2 regions of the Streptomyces sp. NPDC014882 genome follow, and region 1 is predicted to be linked to the other one. Evidence: predicted binding sites of a transcription regulator. Region 1 holds the regulator's gene; the other holds the start of a gene.
What was found. Region 1 encodes HspR, which represses chaperone genes until heat shock. Its sites were predicted from a motif close to TTGAGNNNNNNNNNCTCAA; they were not measured.
Positions count from the first base shown of each region.

Region 2: lon (endopeptidase La) is a predicted target of HspR. The motif match lies at 1,724-1,742, and genes of this name have one in related genera.

Region 1 covers NZ_JBIBWL010000003.1:269,288-274,492, forward strand. The annotation lists gene ACF09K_RS09210 (helix-turn-helix transcriptional regulator) at 1-139, shown strand, start outside; gene ACF09K_RS09215 (LuxR C-terminal-related transcriptional regulator) at 97-1,068, opposite strand; gene ACF09K_RS09220 (sugar ABC transporter substrate-binding protein) at 1,896-2,999, opposite strand; gene ACF09K_RS09225 (heat shock protein transcriptional repressor HspR) at 3,603-4,055, opposite strand; gene dnaJ (molecular chaperone DnaJ) at 4,061-5,205, opposite strand, start outside.
Region 2 covers NZ_JBIBWL010000001.1:893,910-899,114, forward strand. The annotation lists gene ACF09K_RS03995 (rhomboid-like protein) at 75-929, shown strand; gene ACF09K_RS04000 (GNAT family N-acetyltransferase) at 926-1,588, opposite strand; gene lon (endopeptidase La) at 1,765-4,188, shown strand; gene ACF09K_RS04010 (MarR family winged helix-turn-helix transcriptional regulator) at 4,423-4,986, shown strand; gene ACF09K_RS04015 (protein phosphatase 2C domain-containing protein) at 5,060-5,205, opposite strand, start outside.

The sequences.
Region 1 (5,205 bases):
CATCGCCGACCGCCTCGGCATGAACGTCCGTACGGCCCGGGTGCACATCGCCAAGCTCGCCGTCACCCTCGGCAGCGAGAGCCGCGCCCAGCTCGGCTACCTCATCGGGCGCTCGGGGATCCTCGACCCGGAGGGCTGAGCGGGGTCCGCGGCGCGCGGCACGTCGAGGCCGACCTGGGCGATGCGCACGCCCAACTGGGTACGGCTGACCGCCCCGAGCGTCTCCGAGAGGCGGGCGATGTGCGCGCGGCAGGTGCGCACGCTGATGCCGAGGCGCTCGGCGATCACCGCGTCCTGGTGCCCCTCCGCCAGCAGTGCGGCGATGGACTGCTCCCGGTGCGAGACGCCCTCCACACGGGTGTCGGGCAGCGCGGCGGTCAGCGGGACCGCCAGCCGCCACAGCCGGTCGAAGACCGTGCCCAGGTAGGCGACCAGGGCCGGGTGGCGCAGCTCCAGCGCCATCGTGCGGTCGGCGTTGGCGGGGATGTACGCGACCGTGCGGTCGAACAGGATCAGCCGGTCGACGACCTCGTCGAGGGTGCGGGCCTCGACCGCGTCGCCCATCAGCTCCAGGTAGTTGAGCAGGCCCTGGCCGTGCCGGGCGACGTGGTTGTAGAGGTCGCGCATCCGCACGCCCCGCCCGCGCAGGGCGAGCGCCCGGTGCAGCCCCTCCGACAGTTCGTGCTCGCGCCGGATGCCGCCGGGCTGCACCGTCAGCACCTCGGTGGTGCACGCCTCCGTCGCCTCGTCGAGGGCCGCCTGGATGCGGGAGGCGCCGTCCAGGACGCGGATCGCCGCGCCCTCCCCGGCCGGGCCGCCCGGCGTGGGCCCGCCGAGCCCGGCGTACCACTCGAAGGCGGCGACCGCCGAGCCCATCCGCAGCCGACTGGCGCTCACCTCGTCGTAGAGTCCGCGCAGCAGTCGGGTCATGACCTCCTGCGGGGAGGTCGGGACCAGCCAGTCCATGTCGTCGGGGTCGGGGTGCAGCAGGGCGAGGTCCAGCAGACAGGGCACCGGCTCGGCGTCCCGGCGCGGCACCCGGCCCCGCCGTACGGCCCGGGAGTACACGCGGTCCCCGGCCTCGCACAGTCGGTCAGCACCGTGAGGATGCTCCTCCGCCCCGTGCCCGGCCATCGGCCATCCCACCCCCGCCGTCCGCGTGTCGCGCGTCGTTCGTGTTTTCGGCGTTTCCCGCGTTTCCCGCGTTGTCCGCGTTTTCCGCAGCGCAACTATGCGCGGCCCCGGACCGGCTCCGCAACACGGCTCCTCCCCGCGATCCTTTTGAATTCCGCCCATTTACGCGGGTTCCTCCCGGCCTCCGCCCCTCGCTTTGCAACAAGCTGATGCTCCCCGCGGACGTCCGGCGGGAACCCGTGCACGTCTTCGCACGCCCGTGCGCCCCGCAACCCACCGGGGGCCGACCGCGTCGCACCCCGCCCCTGATACCCCCTCACGGCGGCTCCACCGCGCGCACGCGTGCGGTCGGCGCCGGCGGGCGGGGCGCGCCGTCCGCACGTCCGGGAACCGGCGTGCGGCGCGGCCGCGGACCCGTCGCGCCGCACCCGGCCCGCCGAACGGGGTCAACGGCGGCAACGGAACGCCCGGACGGCCCGCGCGGAGGGCGGTACCCGGGGCACGAGGGAGGCGTTCGCGGGGAGGGGCGGAAGGAGCCGGGGGGACGGGGGGGAAGCGAGGGGCGGGGAGGGACGGGAAGCGGGGAGGGGTGGGGAAGGCCGCTCCGCCCGGACACGGCCCGGCGTCGCGCGCGGGCAGCCGCCAGGCCGCCCCGGGCCACGCCGGGCTCCCGGGGCCGCCCGAGGGCCCGGTACGGGTCCTGCGGGGGGCTGGGGGCCGGGACCGGGACCCGCCCGCCGTCCCGACCCGGCTCGCGCCGGTCAGTTCAGCTTGAGGGCCTGGCAGGCGGCCGCGTACTTGGCGGTGCAGATGTCGGACGGCTTGTAGATGCCGTCCGCGATGACGGTCTCCTTGATGTTCTTCTTCGTCAGCGCCACCACGGTGACCAGCTGGGCCGGGATCTCCTTGTCGGTGGGGCTGTCGATCTTGTCGCGGGTCAGGGCGTCGAACTCGATGTCGCGGCCCTGGACCTTGGCGACGGCCATCTCCGCGGCCGCCTCCGCCATCTGCGGGTAGGGCTTGTACACGCTCATGTACTGCTCACCGCTGATGATCCGCTGCACCGCGGGCAGCTCAGCGTCCTGGCCGGTGATCGGCGGCAGTTCCTCGACGCCCGCGGCGCGCAGGGCCTCGATGATGCCGCCGGCCATGGCGTCGTTGGCGGAGTAGACGGCCGCGATGTTGCCCTTGCCGATCTTCTCGATCGCCTCGGCCATGTTGGACCGGGCGATCTTCGGGCTCCAGTCCTTGGTGTCGTAGGACTCGGAGATCGTCACCCGGCCGCTCAGCTCCGACATGGCGCCGTCCTTGAACTGCTTGGCGTTCGGGTCGGTCGGCGAACCGTTCATCATGACGATCTTGTCGGCGGTGCTGGGCGTGTTGATCGCCTCGACCAGGGTGCGGCCCTGCACCTGGCCGACCAGCTCGTTGTCGAAGGAGACGTACGCGTCGATCGGGCCCTCGGCCAGCCGGTCGTAGGCGATGACCGGGATGCCGGCGTCCTTGGCCTTCTTCACGGTGTCCGCGATGGCGCGCGAGTCGACGGCGTCGAGCAGGATGACGTCGATCTCCTCGTCGATCATCCGCTCCATCTGGGAGATCTGCGTCTCGCTCTTCGAGTCCGCGTTGGCGTACTCCGTCTTGCCCTTGTTGTTGGTGAGGTCGGCGACCTTCGCCTTGATGATGGGGTAGTCGAACTCCTCGTAACGGGTGTTCGTCTTCTCCGGCATCAGCACGCCGATGGTGATGTCGTTGCTCTTCGTCGGTGTCGCTTCGCCGCTGTCCTCCGTCGCGCTCAGCATCCCGCATCCCGCGAGTGAGAGGGACATCGTGGAGGCAGCCACGGCTATGGCGATACGACGCATTCGAGGGCTCACTTCAGGTGCGTTCCGGACATGGGTGCGACATGTTGTCCCAGGTGGCTCAAAAGCCAACGCGGCGGCGACCATCGGCGTCAAGCCGTACTACTTAACGAAGTGACAACATCACACTCCGCTTAGCGCGTGAAGACACATGGAGACGGGGCGGAAACCCTCCAAAACCCCTTTACGGACCCTCCACGCGACACGAGTTCACACATTCGCCAACAACCGCACAGCCCTCTCCGGCCTTCACGGACCGTCATCACGGCGGACCGCCCGACCGCCCCCGCCCGAACAGAGGGCCGCACGAAGTCGGCCAGCTCCGGAGCCGGTGCGGGCCGACCCCGGTGCCGGCTCCGGGGCCCGCGCGTCCGGCAGCCCGGCACCGCACCTCGCACGTCCGGCGCCCCGGCCCCGCGCGGGGCGGCGGGGCGGCGGGGCGGCGGCCGCCCGGCCGGGAGAACACGAAGCGAACACGAAGGGCCCGGAGCACCTGAAGGCCCGGAGCAGGAGCACGCGAAGGGCCCGGAGCACGCGAAGCCCGAAGAACCCGAAGGGGCCCGGAGGCATCGGCCTCCGGGCCCCTTCGGGCGTGCTGTCGCGTCGTCAGTCCTGGGACTGCTGTCGCTTCGGCCGCCACACGACCAGGGCGCTGGTCTGCTGGACCTCCTGGTAGGGCACCAGGTCGCGCCGGTAGGAGGCGTGGACGGCCGCCTCGCGCTGTCGCATGGTCGCCGCCGCGCCGTCGAGGGCCGACTCCAGCTCCGCGATGCGGGACTGGAGGGCCACGACCTGGTTCTCCAGCTCGATGATCCGCTTGATGCCCGCCAGGTTGATGCCCTCGTCCTGGGACAACTGCTGTACCGTGCGCAGCAGTTCGATGTCGCGGGCCGAGTAGCGGCGGCCCCGGCCGGCGGTGCGGTCCGGGGACACCAGCCCCAGGCGGTCGTACTGGCGCAGGGTCTGCGGGTGCAGGCCGGAGAGCTGAGCCGCCACCGAGATGACGTAGACCGGGGTCTCCTGGGTCAGTTCATACGGATTGCGCCGACGGCCGTCCATCACTCTCAAGCTCCCTTCGCTGCCTCGAACAGCTCCGCCCGCGGATCCTCACCCGCGGTCGCCTCGCGATACGCCTCCAGTGCGTCCCGAGCATTCCCCGGGAGGTCCTTCGGAACACTCACCTCGACGGTGACCAGCAGATCGCCGCGGGTGCCGTCCTTGCGGACCGCGCCCTTGCCGCGCGCCCGCATGGTGCGTCCGTTGGGCGTGCCGGGGGGCAGCTTCAGCGTGAGCGACGGGCCGCCCAGCGTGGGCACCCTGATCTCACCGCCGAGGGCGGCCTCCGCGAACGTCACCGGCACGGTCACCGTGAGGTTGTCGTCCTTGCGGCCGAAGACCGGGTGCGCGTCGACGTGGACGAGCACGTACAGATCGCCGGCCGGGCCGCCGCGCTCACCGGGCGCCCCCTTGCCGCGCAGCCGGATGCGCTGCCCGTCGGTGACGGCCGCCGGGATGCGGACCTGCATGGTGCGGGAGGACTTGGCGCGGCCGCTGCCCTTGCAGTCCGGGCAGGGGTGCTCGGCGATCAGGCCGCGGCCCTTGCAGTCCGGGCAGGGGTCGGTCAGCGAGAACCCGCCGCCCGAGCCCCGCGCCACCTGGCCGGTGCCGACGCAGGTCGGGCACACGCGCGGCGTGCCGTTCTTGTCGCCGGTGCCGGAGCAGGCCTTGCAGGGGGACTGCGAGGACATGCGCAGCGGGACCGTCGCGCCCTCGATGGCCTCCGTGAAGGTCAGGGTGACCTCGGTGTCGATGTCCTGGCCGCGCCGGGGCTGGGTCCGGGTGGTGCCCGTGCCGCCGCCGCGGTTGAACAGGCCCCCGAAGACGTCACCGAGTCCGCCGCCGAAGCCGCCGGCTCCACCGCCGGCGCCGCCCTGGGCGCCCCCGAAGAGGTCGCCCAGGTCGAAGTTGAAGGAGCCGCCGCCCGCGCCCGGCCCCGGGCGGAAGCCGCCGTTGCCGAAGAGGGCGCGTGCCTCGTCGTACTCCTTGCGCTTCTTGGGGTCGCCGAGGATGTCGTTCGCCTCGGAGATCTCCTTGAAGCGCTCCTCGGCCTTGGCGTTGCCCTTGTTGGCGTCCGGGTGGAACTCGCGGGCGAGCTTCCGGTACGCCTTCTTGATCTCGGCCTCGGTGGCGTCCTTGGGGACGCCGAGGA
Region 2 (5,205 bases), on a different contig from region 1:
CGACCCGCCCGTCCGCCCTGACCGGCCTGCCTGGTCAGTCCGGCCCGGCCGGCTTGCCCGGCCCGTCCGGCCCGATCGGTCTGGTGGCCGGCGCATCCGGCGCATCCGGCCCGTCCGGCTCGTCCGGGTCCCTCCCCGACGGCCCCGGCCTCCTGGACGGCGTCCCCCGTCGGCGGGCGGCGGTCGGCCCCGGCCGGAGCGGTCCGTCCGCGTCCGGGCTCCCGGCCCCGGCGCGCGAGGGGTCGCGCCCGCGCCCGTGGCGCCTGCTGCCGACCCCCACCGGCACCCCCTTCACCTTCTTCTACGCCCTCGTCCTCGCCGTCACGTCGTACGTCACCGCGCACGCCGACCCCGCGCTCGTGCGGAGCCTGCACGAGAACTCCAGCACCGATGTCGCGCACCTGCTGCACGCCCCGGTGCCGGTGCTGGCGGCCAGCGCGCTGTGGGTGGCCGGGGGGATCGCGTCGCCGTTCGTGCCCGGCTTCCTGCTGGTCCTCACCGCGTTGGAGCGGCGCGTCGGAGGCGTCCGTACGGCCGGCGTCTTCCTGCTCGGGCACGTCCTGGCCACCCTGGCGACCGAGATCCCGGTGGGCCTCGCCGTCCTCGTGGGTCACCTTCCGGACAGCTCGCTGCACCGCCTCGACTACGGCGTCAGCTTCGGCGTCGCGGCGAGCGTCGGCGCGCTGGCCGGTCTGCTGGCTCCCTGGCCGCGCCGGCTGCTGCTCGTGGTGTCCGGGGGGACGCTCCTGAGGGACCTGCTCGCCCTCACGGACCCGCTGAGCAACTGGGGCCACCTGATCGCGCTGGCGACAGGCGTCGCGGTCTGGCCGTGGGTACGGCGCCGGGGGAGCGGTGCGCGTGAGTGGTGCGTCCGAGCGGCGGGGGACGGGTGCCCCGGTGCCCGTGGCACGCGCGCGTGGCGCGGCTAACCGGCAGCCTCGCCGGTCCCCGTGAACTTCGCGCTGGTCAGCGGCGCCGTCACCGTCCATCCCAGTGACTCGTAGAGGGCCCGGCCGGCCGGGGTCCCCGCCAGGACGCCCGTCTCCGCGCCCTCCGCGGCCGCCCGCTCCGCCAGCAGGCGCACGACGAGGCCGCCCAGGCCGCGGCGCCGGTGCGCGGGCGCGGTCTCGACCTGGTCGACCACCGCCGTGGCGCCGGTCGGGGCGACCTGGCCGCGGGCCGCGAAGGAGCCGTCGGGCGCGGTGACCAGGACGCGGGTGACGCCGCCGCGCGTCCAGCGGCTCAGGCCGTAGCCGTCGGGCACGCGCGTGTGCCCCGTCCGGGCCGGCAGCGGCGCGGTCATCAGCCAGCCGGGCTCGGGATCGGTCCACCAGCCCTCCCCGAGCCAGTCCCCGACCAGCGCCGGGTCCTGGAACACCTTCAGCCACACACCGGCCCCCCGCACGCCGTCCGCGACCCCGCGCACGGTCTCCTCCTCGACGCCGTCGCCCACCGCCGCGAGGACGTGCCGCGACACGTGCGCCGGCTGCCCCACGTCCACGGTGAACCCCCACGGCTCCCGCACGGGCGGGGCCGCGCCGCGCGACACGACCCAGCCGTCCACCCATGCCCGTACGACACCGTCCACGAAGTCTCCCGTAATGGTCTCTCGCGCCATTGAGTTATTACCGCAAGCCTGTGCGGTCGCCCGTCGGCGGCGGCGCGAGTGATCGCTGACAGCGAACGGCGGTCGGAGCGGGGAACATTCGGAGACTCACGTGCATTGAGTCGGCATAACTCAACTTGACTGCCTAAGGGGAGATCATGGCTGCTGAGTCCGCAGCGTTCACACCGCTCGCCCTGCCCGTGCTGCCGCTCGACGACGAGGTCGTGCTGCCCGGGATGGTGGTTCCGCTCGACCTCAACGACAACGACGTGCGCGCCGCGGTCGAGGCCGCGCAGGCCGCCGCCCGGTCCGAGCCCGGCAAGCCCAGGGTCCTCCTGGTGCCGCGCATCGACGGGTCGTACGCGGGCACCGGCGTGCTGGGCACGGTCGAGCAGGTCGGCCGGCTGGCCGACGGTGACCCGGGCGCCCTGATCCGAGGCCGCGGCCGCGTGAGGATCGGCGCCGGCACCACCGGACCCGGTGCGGCGCTGTGGGTCGAGGGGACGATGATCGACGAGAGCGCGCCCGATCCGCTGCCCGGCCACGTCGCCGAGCTGGTCAAGGAGTACAAGGCGCTCGCCACCGCCTGGCTGCGCAAGCGCGGCGCCTGGCAGGTCGTCGACCGGGTCCAGGCCATCGACGACGTCTCCGCCCTCGCCGACAACTCCGGCTACTCGCCGTTCCTGACCACCGAGCAGAAGGTGGAGCTGCTGGAGACCGCCGACCCGGTCGCCCGGCTCCGGCTCGCCACCCGCCGGCTGCGCGACCACCTCGCCGAGCAGGACGTCGCCGAGACCATCGCCAAGGACGTCCAGGAAGGCGTCGACAAGCAGCAGCGGGAGTTCCTGCTCCGCCGCCAGCTGGAGGCCGTCCGCAAGGAACTGCGCGAGCTGAACGGCGAGCAGGAGGGCGAGGAGTCCGACGACTACCGCGCCCGCGTGGAGGCCGCCGACCTGCCCGGGAAGGTGCGCGAGGCCGCCCTCAAGGAGGTCGACAAGCTGGAGCGGTCCAGCGACCAGTCCCCCGAGGGCTCCTGGATCCGCACCTGGCTGGACACCGTCCTGGAACTGCCGTGGCACGAGCGGACCGAGGACGTCTACGACATCCGGGGCGCCAGGGCGGTCCTGGACGCCGAGCACGCCGGTCTGGAGGACGTCAAGGAGCGGATCACCGAGTACCTCGCGGTGCGCAAGCGGCGCAGCGACCGGGGTCTCGGGGTCGTCGGCGGCCGGCGCGGCGGCGCCGTGCTCGCGCTCGTCGGCCCGCCCGGCGTCGGCAAGACCAGCCTCGGCGAGTCCGTGGCCCACGCCATGGGCCGCAAGTTCGTCCGCGTCGCCCTCGGCGGCGTGCGCGACGAGGCCGAGATCCGCGGCCACCGCCGCACGTACGTCGGCGCGCTGCCCGGCCGGATCGTGCGCGCGGTCAAGGAGGCCGGGTCCATGAACCCGGTGGTCCTGCTCGACGAGATCGACAAGGTGGGATCGGACTTCCGCGGCGACCCGGCGGCGGCCCTGCTGGAGGTGCTGGACCCGGCGCAGAACCACACCTTCCGGGACCACTACCTGGAGGTGGAGCTGGACCTCAGCGACGTCGTCTTCCTGGCCACCGCCAACGTCCTGGAGGCCATCCCGGAGGCGCTCCTCGACCGCATGGAGCTGGTCCGCCTCGACGGCTACACCGAGGACGAGAAGGTCGTCATCGCCCGTGACCACCTGCTCCCGCGCCAGCTGGAGCGGGCGGGGCTCGCCGCGGACGAGGTGACCCTCGAGGAGGGCGCGCTGCGCAAGCTGGCCGGCGAGTACACGCGCGAGGCCGGCGTGCGCACCCTGGAGCGGTCCGTCGCCCGGCTGCTGCGCAAGGTCGCGGCCCAGCACGAACTGGGCGAGCGGGAGCTGCCGCTCACCGTCCGCGAGGAGGACCTGCGCGAGCTGATCGGCCGGCCCCACCACGTGCCCGAGTCCGCCCAGGACCCGGCCGAGCGGCGCACCGCGGTGCCGGGTGTCGCCACCGGGCTCGCGGTCACCGGCGCCGGCGGCGACGTCCTCTTCGTCGAGGCGTCCCTGGCCGACCCGGAGACGGGCGCCGCGGGCCTGACCCTGACCGGTCAGCTCGGCGACGTGATGAAGGAGTCGGCGCAGATCGCGCTGAGCTTCCTGCGCTCGCACGGCGCCGAACTGGAACTGCCGGTCGCCGACCTGAAGGACCGGGGCGTGCACATCCACTTCCCGGCGGGCGCGGTCCCCAAGGACGGCCCGAGCGCGGGCGTCACGATGACGACGGCACTGGCGTCGCTGCTGAGCGGACGGCTCGTGCGCACCGACGTGGCGATGACCGGCGAGGTCTCCCTCACCGGCCGCGTCCTGCCCGTCGGCGGGGTGAAGCAGAAGCTGCTCGCCGCGCACCGGGCGGGTGTGACGACCGTCGTCATCCCCAAGCGCAACGAGCCCGACCTGGACGACGTCCCCGCGGAGGTGCTGGAAGGGCTCGACGTCCACGCCGTCACCGATGTCCGCCAGGTGCTGGAGCTGGCGCTGGCCCCGGCGGCGAACGGGGCCGTGCCGGAGGTTCCGGTCGCCGCGTGACGCCGGTTCCTGCCGCGGGCCCGGCCCGCGCGGGGACCGGACGAGGGAAGGCCCGGGTCTCGTGAGGGAGGCCCGGGCCTTCGCCGTGCGTGGTCCCGGCCGGTGGACGGGCAAGGGCGCAGGAGGTCGGAAGACGCCGGAGGCCCGCGCCTGCGAAATACTTGGGAGAGCCGCGGCAACGGCGGGAACGGGCGGGAACCCTCCCGCACGGGAGACCTGATCAGGAGTGCTGACGTGCACGAGGACGGAAACGGCGACGGACGAGGGAGCACTCCCGGGGTGCCGCCGGGCGGTGCACCCCGGGTGTCACCGGATGACGCCCCCGAGGTGCCGCCGGGCGGTGCACCCGAGGTGTCGCCGGGCGGTGCGGACCGGGAGTTCCTCTCCCTGGAGCGGGAACTGACGGTGCTGCTGCGCCGCGCCCGCGCCAACCAGGGCGAGACGGCCCGCGAGGTCCACCCCGACCTGGAGCCCGCCGCCTACGGCCTCCTCGTCCGGCTGGAGGAGCTGGGCCGGCAGCGCGCGACCGAGCTGGCCGCCTACATCGGCGTCGGCAAGGCCACCATGTCCCGCCAGCTGCGCGCCCTCGAACAGCTCGGGCTGGTCACCCGCGAGCCCGACCCGGCCGACGGACGGGCCTGGCTGGTCGCCCTGACCGAGGAGGGCCGGACCCGGGTCGGCCGCGTCCGCGAGGCCCGCCGCGCGCGGTACGTCAGCCAGCTCGCCCACTGGGACCGCGGCGCCGTCGCCGAACTGGCCCGACTGCTGCACGAGTTGAACCAGGGCATGGCCAAGTAGGACCGCGCCGGGGCTCGCGCGGCATGCGGGCGGGGACCCGCGCGGCACCCTGGCGGGGGCCCGTGCGGGCGGTTCAGAACTCCACGTAGACGGCCGTGGCGTCGTCATGGGTCTTGGCCCGCCCCAGGAACACCCGCTCCGCGTCCGCCCGTTCCAGCTCGCGCACCCGCTCCACCACCGCCCGCGGACCCCGCCCGGCGACGTGGGCGAACAGGTCCG